Regions from separate parts of the Paenibacillus sp. WG02 genome, predicted to be linked through region 2. Evidence: riboswitches for the same ligand, from Rfam matches in the RefSeq annotation. Region 2 holds a riboswitch; each other region holds the start of a gene.

Region 1 (3,848 bases), 2.2 Mb from region 2:
AGCCAGCTGCTTATTTTTACTACCTTTAATCACGTTGACCGTGTTCATAACGGCATAAGCTCCTTCTTGCGGGGAGACGAACTTCGTTTCTGGCACAGCCGCTTTCAAATCCTTCACATACATTTCCATGATAGGACCCGCTGCAATTTCCCCTTGCGAGAACATGTTAACGAATTCGGAGGTTTGGCCGTAGTATTTAACGACTCCTTTGTTCAGTTCCTTAACTTTAGCAAAAGCTTGATCTTCGTTAAAAGTCGTGTTGCCCGCAACCACAGATGCTGCATCCAAGACCATTGGGCCTGTTGTAGCCGTGATGTTAGGAAGAGTCAGCTTCTTGGAAAGCTCAGGACTCCAGAGGTCGCTCCATGACTTGATCTCTTTGGTAGTTGCTTTCGGATTGTAGGCAATACCGAGTCGACCTACTGTGTAGGCAGGACCGTAATCTTCACCCAGTGGCGCCTTGGCCAAATCATAGATGTCTTTCAAATTCGGAATGCGGCTGCGATCGATTTTATCGAAAAGTCCCGCTTCAATTCCTTGTTGTGCGTAATAGTCAGATAAATAAATGAGATCCACGCTCGAGCTGCCTTGTTTCACTTTGTTCAAACGTTCTGCGTTATTGCCTATTTCCAGAACAATCTTTGCGTTATGCTCTTTCTCAAACGGCGCGTACACTTCTTTCTTGAAGAAGTCATCCGAAAACCCCCAGGTGGAAATGACTAAAGTTGTAGGTTCCCCTTTGGATGCCGCTGTGGCAGCTGCTGTGGGTGCTGTTGTAGCTCCACTTGTATTGCTCTGGTCTTTCGCAGGCGCTGTGCCGCAACCTGTCAAGGCTAGTCCTACTACAGATAAAGAAATTAAACCACGAACCATTTTTTGTTTCATTATTCATCGTCCTCCCAGTTTTATCATGTATGATTTTAATGCGTGAATCCCCTGTTAAATTTTTACTAGTATTCTTCAAGACCCTATATCTATGCGCGTCTCGATCTAAATGCAATATGAAAAAAAAAAGAAAAGTACCCTTGTTAGAAAGAAGCTTCTAATCAAGAGCACTCTTCATTGTAAACAATGCAAAGTGACATCTATTGGTATACATGTGGTTTCCTCTTAAGATAAATCAAAAGAGAACACCGTCGATCAAACTATTCGGTTTGTTTAAGAATAATATTCGTTATTGCCCATTGCGTCGGCGGATCATAGTCCCTTAATACGGCATCCATGGATAAGCCAAGTTCTTGCTCCAGCCTTTCCCGGATTCTCTTCTTATATATGGAGGACATATAAAAATCGACTTCGTGTTTGAGCGTTGGCGCCTCGCCTTCTAATGCGGTTGAACGCGGTGAGCGGCGATGCTTGGCATGAAAAGTAATAATGTTTTGTTCAATTGAAACCTTCAGCAGTGTTGTCCCAAACCCGAACAGCTCTTTGGATATTTCGTTATAGAGGTGACACAGCTTCTTCTTGTATTCATTAGAATCTAGTTGTGGCATGGAATCACCTTCAAGATTAATTATCAACCCTTATGCATGTAAAATCTATCTTAATAATACATAGGATTTCAGAATTAATCAAGAGAATCGTTCGTCTTTCTCACTAAAAAAGGGCATTATTTAACTACAACTCATCTAAATGATCCAATTTCCCGAATGTCTTACAAATTTTGATGCAAATGTTGGATCTTGCTTACAGGTACTTCATGCTTATCATGCATTTTTCCCTTAGAATGTGTATATTATTCAGGAATGATCACTTCCTTTACCACTAGTACTTTATTACTAGTAACTAGAGTGGTATACTTAAAAAAATAGCAATTCTTCTGTTATACGATAAGAGCAAAGCTAATGAAAATTAGTGACGCAAAGCTACAGGAGCTAAGGCGAATTACTTCGCTATGCTTGCCAGTTACCGAAGGAAGGGATATATCCACGACTCCCCTTATTCTTCTAATATGGGGAGTTTTTCTTATGTAACGAATTATTGTAGCCATCTATAACAGTAAACAGCTAGGTAGAAAGTCCCCCTGAAAGGTGATAATTATAATGGCGAGACTAATGGTTGTAGATGATTCTATGTTTATGCGATTGATGATTAAGAACATCCTCTTAGAACTTGGGCATGAAATTGTAGCGGAAGCATCGAATGGACTTGAGGCAATCTCTCTTTTCTTACAGCATTCTCCTGACATCATTACGTTGGATATTACAATGCCCGAGATGGATGGTATTACTGCTTTAAAGGAAATAAAGAATTACAATAGCGATTCAAAGATCATTATGGTGTCCGCAATGGGGCAACAATCATTTGTTATTGAGGCCATCACCCTTGGCGCTAAAGATTTTATTGTGAAGCCTTTTGATAAAGACAGAGTAGCTGAAGCTGTAAAAAAGGTACTGAATATATAGCTAGTTGGAAGTCGGGTGACTATCCCTTACAATCGATTGAAAACATAAAAAACAAAAAAAATGAGAAAGCAAGAATTCCTTGCCACCTCATTTTTTTGTTTTATGTGCCCCTGTGTGATTTTTTTCTTTGAACGGTTTTTTAGATATCTTTTACAAACTTATTCCAAATCTCTTTAATTCAACAAAAATGCTTTCCAATCTCTTTCCTTTTTCCGTTAACGTATATTCAACGCGAGGAGGTACTTCGGGAAATACTTTCCGTTCCACTACTCTATGTTCTTCTAGCACCTTAAGACGGAGCGAGAGCGTTTTGGGACTAATGCCATCCATAGATTTCAGTAGTTCGCTGAATCGCAGCGTACCTTCGATAAGAAGGTCCCGAATAATTAAAAAGGTCCATTTCGTCCCAATCACATCAAGTGTTTTGCAATGGGACAAGGCACGCCTGGTGTTCCTTTGGTTAATTCGATAGGTTCAACAACGCTCATAGAAAAATCCTCCATTAAAAAACAATCGATTTAGCCAATCATATCACAAAAGTAACTTTTCTTAAGTCCCTTTAGTAAAATACGAGAAAGCCGCTGCTTCTCTTGGATAAACAGAAAAAAGGCAGATTGCTTGACGCAACCTCCCTTTTTATTGCAAATACTTGTATTACCTAGTAATTACTTTGTTGGATCCGGGTATACATCAACCGAGATTGATTTGCCGCTCGCTGTAATCATGGTTACCGTAAATGAAGAAACTTCTACAGGTGATCCATCAATAGCGGATTTAGCTGGTACGTAGACGTATTTGGCGTCTCCGCGAGTAAGTCTGATTCTATCATTTACTGTAGAGAATACCCAGTCGGTAGGGTCTACATCTTTACCAATTAATGCACCGATATCTTTATCATCTTTAGGAAAACGGTATCCTGTTGTTGCGTCTCCATCTAGTGAATATGGAGCATTTGATTTCCCGTTTACGTTGTTTACGCCGGTAGCGTTGTACTCAACATTGATATACCCTGAATTCGGTACAATATTATCATTTGCCCACTTGACATTGCTTATGAAAAATTGAATACCGAATACAGGAGCAACACGGAACACGGAACTATTTTTAAAGCCGTTGTTACCGTACTGATCCAGTAACGTAATGTTGCTGAACGTTTGTTTTTGGTTCAGTTTACCGCTGTCATTAGCCGACCAAACGGTAATTCCCAAAGTAGATTGGGGATTAGTAGGTATGGCTTTCAGTGCCGACAACCATATGATTTTTGCCTTGCCGTTATAAGTAGCTGTCAACGAGCTAACTGTTAACGGATCATCTTTAATGGCAATGTTATCCATGAATGCAACCTTACTTCCGACGTAATTGGATGGTTTAAACACAACAGAAATACTTGTTGTCCCCACATCTTTTCCGCGAATACCGTAACCGTCGGATAAAGTTCCATTT
Region 2 (3,848 bases):
GCGTCTTTTATACAGGGATTCACGACATGTTCGTGTTTGGACTTTTGGCAAGCTTACTTTCATTGGCCATGCCGTTTGCTATTCGTTCAGCGTCCAATCTGAAAAGCCAGAAGACGGAGTAACCTCCGAATTCTGGCTTTTCTCATAAAGCATTTGGACTAGCATTTGCATCATGGATAACATAGCTCGTTTCAAATAGCTGGTCAGTAAGCGGAACAGAGAATAAATATCCTTGTATATGTTGACAACCAATTTTCTCTAGAAAAGTGAGCTGTTCTTGAGTTTCCACACCTACTGCAATGACATTCTTGTTTAAACTATGTGACATGGCCATTATAGCTTCAATGATAGAAGATGCAGATATACTGGTGGAAATATCTTGAACGATCGATTTATCAATTTTCAAAGTATTGATAGGAGAATTCTGTAAAAAGCTTAAGGATGAGTAATCAGTTCCGAAATCATCGACAGCGATTTTAACTCCCTTGCGCCGTAAAGCATAAAGCTTTTCCATGATGTTACGGCCGTTATTCATCGATACACTTTCGGTAATTTCGAGTTCTAAATACTGTGCTTCCAGCTCGTTTTGATGCAGAATATCGAGTATCATGGTCACCAAATCTTCTTGATGAAACTGGACAGCGGATAGATTGACTGCAATTGGAACAGGCTCCATACCCGCAGATTGCCATTTTTTCATTTGTAGGCAGGCAGTTTGTAAAACCCATTTTCCGATGGCAATAATTTGTCCGGATTCTTCTGCAATCGGAATAAATTCCTTCGGCGAGACACTGCCTAACTTATGGCTATCCCAACGCAGTAAAGCTTCGACACCGATTATTTTGCCGGAAGGAATATTGAATTTGGGTTGGTACATCAAGATGAGCTCATTATGTTCTATGGCTGTTCGGAGGGATTGTTCGCATGCATTTCACCTCGAATAAAGGACACTCATTTCCTGTTTATAAAAATAATAATGGTTTCCTCCGCGTTCTTTGGCCATATACATGGCTTGATCGGCATTTTTCAGTAGAACCTCGGGATCTTCTCCATCGATCGGATACAAAGAGATACCAATACTGGTGGAAACAAAAACATTGCGCCCGTCGATTTGGAAAGGAGCTTCCAATTGTTGAATGATTCTTTCGGCTTGCACAGCAGCTGACTTCTGATTGCCTAGCGGGTACAAAATCACAAATTCATCGCCGCTTAGTCTAGAGACAATGCTTTGAGCTAACAAACTTTCCGAAAGCAATGCGGAGAACTTCTTCAAAACAAGATCTCCTAAGTGATGGCCTAACGTATCGTTGATGAGCTTAAACCGATTTACATCAAGGAAAAGCAGAGCTAAGCTCTGATTATGTTGTTTGGCGTTGTTTAACGCATCATGGAAAAGCTGATTGAACTGGTTGCGATTCGGCAACCCTGTCAGCAGATCAAAGTAGGCTAGTTGATGTACGATTTCCTCGGACTTCTTTTTCTCTGTTAAATCGCGGATATAAGCTGTATAGACATACATTCCTTTATACGAAGAGCTCGTCATCGTTATTTCTGCGGGAAATACGCTGCCATCCGAACGATAGGCTTTCAATTCGATTCGCTTACCGATAATCGTTTCGTCTTTGGCTGTGAATAGCAGATTTAAGAAGGTTGTCTCCTGGCCATCTTTTTCAAAAAGAAAATCGATTAACGTAAGCCCTAAAGCTTCTTTGCGTTCGTAACCAAAAATCGCTTCAGCCGCCGGATTGAATGCAATGATCTTTCCACTTGTATTAAACATCATGATACAATCGATAGCAGACTCTAGTATGGAAGCGTTGAGTGCTGTTTTGTTACTAAAGGATATGTAAAGAGCAATGATTGAAATAATGAGCACTAGCAGCATGAGGTAAATCAAATAATTATCTATCAGCGTAAGATGCATGAATCAACCTCATTTCGTATAAATAAAAAAGTCCATCCCGAATGAAAGGATGAACTCCTTGACTCGGTAACCTGTCGTCCATAGCATCCAAGTTAGGGATGCCTTAGGTCATGGCTTTGCGTCGCATTGTTTCCAATGGTTTGCTTTTAACGATTCCATATATGTAGTTCAAAAGGCACTGGTAAATGTTGCGAAAAGCTTAAATACCAGTTAATACGCCTCATTATAATTAGTTGAAAATGACGTGTCTATAGCGGTATTTGCATATAAATAGCGAAAAATGTCGAATTCAACTAAGAATAATTTATAATGCTAATTTCTTAAATATTTTGTAGTTCTAGAGATGGATAGGTGAGGCTTAATGAATAAATCAAGCCAAGTTCGAGGCATTATTTTTGATATGGATAATACGCTGCTGAGGTCGAGAATTAATTTCCAAATGATGAAAAAGCAAGTGGCAGACTTCCTTACCGAGAATGATCTATTACCGGTTGATTTTCCGATTCAAGAGCATACCACGTCAACCATGATTGCGTATGTGAAAGCGAAGGGGATGCCTGAAGAGACCTATACAGAAGTGATGAAAATGGTCGTTCATCATGAACTAATAGGTATGGAGGGCGCAGGTCTGGAATCCCATGTTTCCGAGCTTCTAATGATTTTAAAGTCGCACTATGTCCTGATTATTGTGACAAACAATTCGTACAAGTCCGCGGTTCATGCGCTGGAAGAGACCGGAATTCATCCATACTTTGATTTGATTATCGGAAGAGAGCAAATGGCAGCGATGAAACCCTCTCCATCCGGATACTTAGCCGCCAAGCAGCATTTTCCTCAAATTCATGAGCGAGAATGGATATCGGTCGGAGATTCGTGGATAGATGGCAGAGCATCCATAGATGCTGGAATCCCCTTTATTAGTTATGGGACCAACGATCACTTGATGAAGGAGAAGGGGATTACACCTATAGCGAATATTGACAGCTTGCTTAAGTTGTTAGATTATGTGTAGATAACGATTAATGAAAGTAGTGAATAAAGATGTTAGTAAATGTGAAATCCCGACTCAACGAAAATGACATACAAGAACTGCTTAGTTACAGTGTTTTCCCTGATCCGGAGGCGCTTCAACCGGTTCTTGAGAGTTATGAAAATGATGCAAATCTTTGGCTGTTTGGGTATGAATCCGAAGGTATCATGGTGGGCATTATCGGCTTTGAACTGAATGATAATCAGGAGATGACGATCACTCATCTGGCCGTTGAACCGGAGAGCAGAGGGGTAGGCTTTGGCCGAGGGATCATCCTTGAAATTATTGAAGATATGCATCCGGTTCGAATCGTGGCAGAAACGGATGAAGAGTCGGTCCAATTTTATCGAAATATTGGGTTCGTCATCCGCAGCCTCGGGGAGAAGTATCCCGGTGTAGAACGTTTCCTATGTACGTATGAGGTGGAAGAAGCGGAAGAGGAGTAGGTTTGTATAGATGTATCTCTTTTAAAAAGGACCAGAGTCGTCGACCGTCGACTCAGGTCCTTTTTGTGTTGCGTCCAGCATGTGCGTTCGTGGCTAAACGCCACCTCCAACTCAATTGCTAGGTTACATCGATAAGATTACTTTTAAGCGTTGGACTAAATTAAGTGTCATGTTAGCAGGCTTTTCGCATATATTGTTTTAGATTATTAACTTAAAAAAAAGAGTGAAAGCGATTTCGTTTCGTCATTTTAAGTGACAAAATTCACAATGCTGACAAGCTCCGATCCGTTTGCTGTCGAATGTGCAAGTAAGTTTTCTAAGAAATAGGAGGGTGCAGAGATGCTGCATATTGTCGTTTGTATCAAGCAGGTACCTGACTCTAGAGAAATTCGCATTGACCCCAAAAATAATACGTTAATTCGCCAAGGTGTCCCAAGTATCGTGAACT
Region 3 (3,848 bases), 960 kb from region 2:
GCAGTGGTGATAGTTCTGGAGATCAAGGCGGAGGAGGCAGCAGCTGCAGCTCTGGCAGCAGTTGCAGTTCCGGCTCGGGCTCTTCCTGCTCGTCAGGATCGAGCTGCGGGTCTGGTTGCGGCAGCAGTTAATGTTGGCTGTGGAAGCAGCATTCATTTCGTTCTTTGAATCACTTGTTCCTGGCTTGGCTTGATGCCGGGAAGCGGCGAATGGGCGTAAGGAACACTGAGAACACAGTAAACACGCTCGTTTGCACTCTCCGTCGGAGAGTGTTTTTTGTTTGAATATGGCAGGAGGAGGAGAATTTAGCTTCATATTTGAAAAGTGCAGCATTGCTGACTCCCAGCTTGACGGAACGTAGATGCCTTATTTTGCTCGAAAACGCATTTTTCATGGTTACGCGGAACGAGGATCCGCTAATTCACTTCACAGTGGCATAAAAACCTCAAAAACACCAAAATAGCGTCTCCACGTTCCGCATATTGGCTCAATATCGATATAATAACCGAAATAGAGGCTCCTCGTTCCCCGCGATCTTCAGAACAGGCTGATCGCCTTGCCGGTCATATTGCTTCTTTTGGCGGCAGAAGGAGGCTGAGGCTTGCCACCTTTCAGTAGTTGATCCCCGCCAGTTTCCACAAATGGTGATATCTCTTACGCCGGCCCCCACCATCTTACCCAAGAAGACATTCTAGCCTCCCGCAGTCTGTAACTTGATGCAAAAAGTGCAGGTATTTCTGCTAAAACTACCCCTTCGCTAGGCAGAAGCTGCAAAAACTACATCAAAATTAACCGATTCAGGCTCAAAAGCCAGATTCAGTCTGAATTTGATGTACAAAATGCATGATTACTCGCCCAAAGTGTCACTTTTAACAAATTTTGATGTACTTTTTGCATCAATGCTTGTCGCGAATCAACCCCAACCCCAACCATCCTGCCACGAACCCGAACGCCCAATCTCCACAGTTTCGAAAATTAGAATAAATTGGAGACACATATCGTCATTTTTCGTGTATAATTGAAATTCGGTGTCGATTTCTTTGACCTACGGTAAATTAAGCAGCGATAGGAGTCCTTTCAAATGAATCGGTTACGTGGTTTTCTAAGTTCTTATCATCCCATTGTACATACGTTAATTCTTGGAACCGTAATGGCTAGGGCTGCGTCCTCCATGAGCTTGCCTTTTCTCGCGATTTATTTATCTAGGCATACGTCGATGAGTGCGGTGATGATCGGAATTGTCATCGGTATGGGTTCCTTGGCTGGGACCGTAGGCGGTTTTATCGGGGGCACCTTGTCGGACCGATTCGGAAGGCGCATTATCATGCTGGCTGCTCTTTTTGGCTGGGCGTTCGTGTTCTTAGGCTTTGGCGTGGTTAAATTACCCATCCTGTTTATGCTGCTCAATATGCTGAACGGCTTGTGCCGCTCCTTTTATGAGCCCGTTTCACAGGCGTTGATGGCAGACCTTACAGAACCTGCGAAAAGACTTAAAGTATTTTCGATGCGGTATATGGCTATCAATGTTGGTGTTGCTGTGGGACCACTTTTGGGTGCTTTTTTCGCTACGATGAATGGTGCGCTGCCTTTTCTCATTACTGGAACCATTTATTTTATTTATGCGGTCACACTTTACGCACTGCTCATCGCTTTTGGCATCAAGAAAATCGAGGGTGAGAAGAAATCTTCGGTTACCTTTGGTTCTGCTTTGCGAGTGATTCGAAGTGATATGACTTTTCGCTTGTACATCCTTGGCGGTATTATTGGAGCAATCGGTTACTCCCAGGTGATGGTGACACTTTCGCAATATTTGGAGCGCAACTTTGTAGATGGTGTGAAAATGTTTGCGATCTTAATGAGTGTGAATGCCATAGTGGTTATTGCCATGCAGATTCCACTTACTCGTTGGGCCGAAAAGTACACGCCACTTACTGCCATTATTGTTGGCAACCTAATGTTTGCGTTAGGGGATGTTGGCTTTGCCTTTTCCCACTCGTTGGTATGGCTTATTATTTCGATGGGTATTTTCACCCTTGGCGAGATTCTAAATTACCCCGCTGCTAATATGTTGATTGACAAATTAGCTCCCGAGCATATGCGTGGCACATATTTTGGCGCTCAAACATTAACAAACATAGGCCACTTTATTGGACCTTGGGTAGGTGGGTTCTTGCTCGTTTCTTTTGGTGGAAATACGTTGTATGTTCTTATGGCCGTTCTTACGATTGCGGGATCCATTTTCTACTGGAAAGGCAATATTCGTCAAATATCAGTGAATAATACGTCGAAAAAAGAAAATTTTTGAAAAATATTGCAAAATTAGTTCTTAGGAACTATTCGATTTCAAAACGAGTTCCCGTATCCTTGAGAGTGTAGATATTTATTGCTCGTAGCTCTTCAGGCATTTAGTCAGACATCTCGACAAAGGCAAAGCTGGCGAAAGCCAGTGACGCAAAGCTAAAGGGGCTTCCTTGTCCTGCAAACCGGACTCGCAGCCAGCCAGCCGCCGAACGATTGGGTATCAACATCAGAACCCCTCCGATCGGTTCACTATGGTGGGGTTTTTCTCTGTCATAACAAATTTACGTAAAAATAAAAGGAGGATCCAGCAGCATGCAATCTGAAGGAATACTACAAGAAGAACAAAAAGTGACTTCGCTATGTGGTAATCATGTTGCCCGTTTGGTGCCTTCCACGGATGGACCAAAACTCATGATTAATCGGGAAGAATACGCGTTAAATGAAGCTTGTTGGGATGTAGAAATGTTTCACGGGAGAAACAATAGCATCTTGATTTTCTACTGGAAGGGCGAAGTTAAGCTATCTGTAAAAATGCCGCCGATGCCGCAAATTGAAGCATTTTTGACAAGGCTTTATCAATGTTTATCATCCAAGTTAAGAACAGTACAGCCTATCTAGGTGTACTGTTTTTTTTGTTTCTAGCTGTAAGGAAAATGTAAAGACAAAATCATTGTCACAAATTGACAAGTGCTGATATAATGGAATTCATAGATTTAAGTAGTGCTTAGGAACTATTATTAGGGGGATACATAGCATGAGATTAATCACACGTTCGGATTTTGACGGTTTAGTATGTGCGATGCTTTTCAAAAAGTTAAACATGGTGGATGAAATGAAATTCGTCCATCCCAAAGATATGCAGGACGGTTTGATTGAGGTTTCGGAAAACGATATTTTGGCCAATGTCCCTTATGTAGCGGGCTGTGGCTTGTGGTTCGATCATCATTCCAGTGAACTTGAACGGATGGGTGAGAAGGTTGAATTCAAAGGGGAGACCCGAATCGCGCCAAGTGCGGCACGTGTTGTTTATGATTACTATGGAGGATGGGAGACGTTCGGCGATATCGATGATATTATGCGCGGGGTGGATAAAGCGGATTCGGCACAATTCAGTAAAGAAGATATTTTGAATCCGAGCGGATGGGACCTATTATCTTTTATCATGGATGCTAGAACGGGCTTAGGGCGCTATCGCGATTATCGGATCAGTAATTATCAATTGATGGAAGAGCTTGTGGAGCACTGTGCAACGATGTCCGTTCATGAGATCATGGAATTGCCGGATGTGAAAGAGCGTGTGGCGCGTTATTTTGAATTAGATGCCTTATATCGTGATATGCTTCAAACCTATACGCGGACGGAAGGCAATGTTATTATTACAGACCTTCGTGATGTGGAGACCATCTATCCAGGGAACCGGTTCATGGTGTATGCGCTGTATCCGGAGCAAAATATCTCAATTTGGGTCGTCGATGGCCGAAATAAACAAAACTGCGTCTTTGCTTGTGGTCACAGTATTGTGAATCGTACGTCGAAAACGAATATTG

The links. A riboswitch is a leader RNA that binds a small molecule or an ion and turns the genes downstream of it on or off. The one in region 2 is predicted to bind cyclic di-GMP.
Region 1: linked by a shared signal. The riboswitch ahead of ACBP55_RS14035 (response regulator) and the one ahead of ACBP55_RS24465 (diguanylate cyclase domain-containing protein) in region 2 are both predicted to bind cyclic di-GMP.
Region 3: linked by a shared signal. The riboswitch ahead of ACBP55_RS28475 (hypothetical protein) and the one ahead of ACBP55_RS24465 (diguanylate cyclase domain-containing protein) in region 2 are both predicted to bind cyclic di-GMP.

Annotation. Positions count from the first base shown of each region.
Region 1 is NZ_AP036016.1:3,174,186-3,178,033, reverse strand. It holds gene ACBP55_RS14045 (ABC transporter substrate-binding protein) at 1-885, opposite strand, end outside; gene ACBP55_RS14040 (DUF2294 domain-containing protein) at 1,146-1,493, opposite strand; cyclic di-GMP riboswitch class I at 1,825-1,913, shown strand; gene ACBP55_RS14035 (response regulator) at 2,043-2,405, shown strand; partial or broken gene ACBP55_RS14030 (winged helix-turn-helix transcriptional regulator) at 2,556-2,908, opposite strand; gene ACBP55_RS14025 (S-layer homology domain-containing protein) at 3,071-3,848, opposite strand, start outside.
Region 2 is NZ_AP036016.1:5,324,415-5,328,262, reverse strand. It holds gene ACBP55_RS24475 (MDR family MFS transporter) at 1-122, shown strand, start outside; partial or broken gene ACBP55_RS24470 (putative bifunctional diguanylate cyclase/phosphodiesterase) at 143-907, opposite strand; gene ACBP55_RS24465 (diguanylate cyclase domain-containing protein) at 932-1,924, opposite strand; cyclic di-GMP riboswitch class I at 1,987-2,079, opposite strand; gene ACBP55_RS24460 (HAD family hydrolase) at 2,286-2,936, shown strand; gene ACBP55_RS24455 (GNAT family N-acetyltransferase) at 2,978-3,400, shown strand; gene ACBP55_RS24450 (electron transfer flavoprotein subunit beta/FixA family protein) at 3,740-3,848, shown strand, end outside.
Region 3 is NZ_AP036016.1:6,283,914-6,287,761, reverse strand. It holds gene ACBP55_RS28490 (glycine-rich domain-containing protein) at 1-131, shown strand, start outside; gene ACBP55_RS28485 (hypothetical protein) at 488-682, opposite strand; gene ACBP55_RS28480 (MDR family MFS transporter) at 1,082-2,305, shown strand; cyclic di-GMP riboswitch class I at 2,417-2,511, shown strand; gene ACBP55_RS28475 (hypothetical protein) at 2,614-2,919, shown strand; gene ACBP55_RS28470 (exopolyphosphatase) at 3,056-3,848, shown strand, end outside.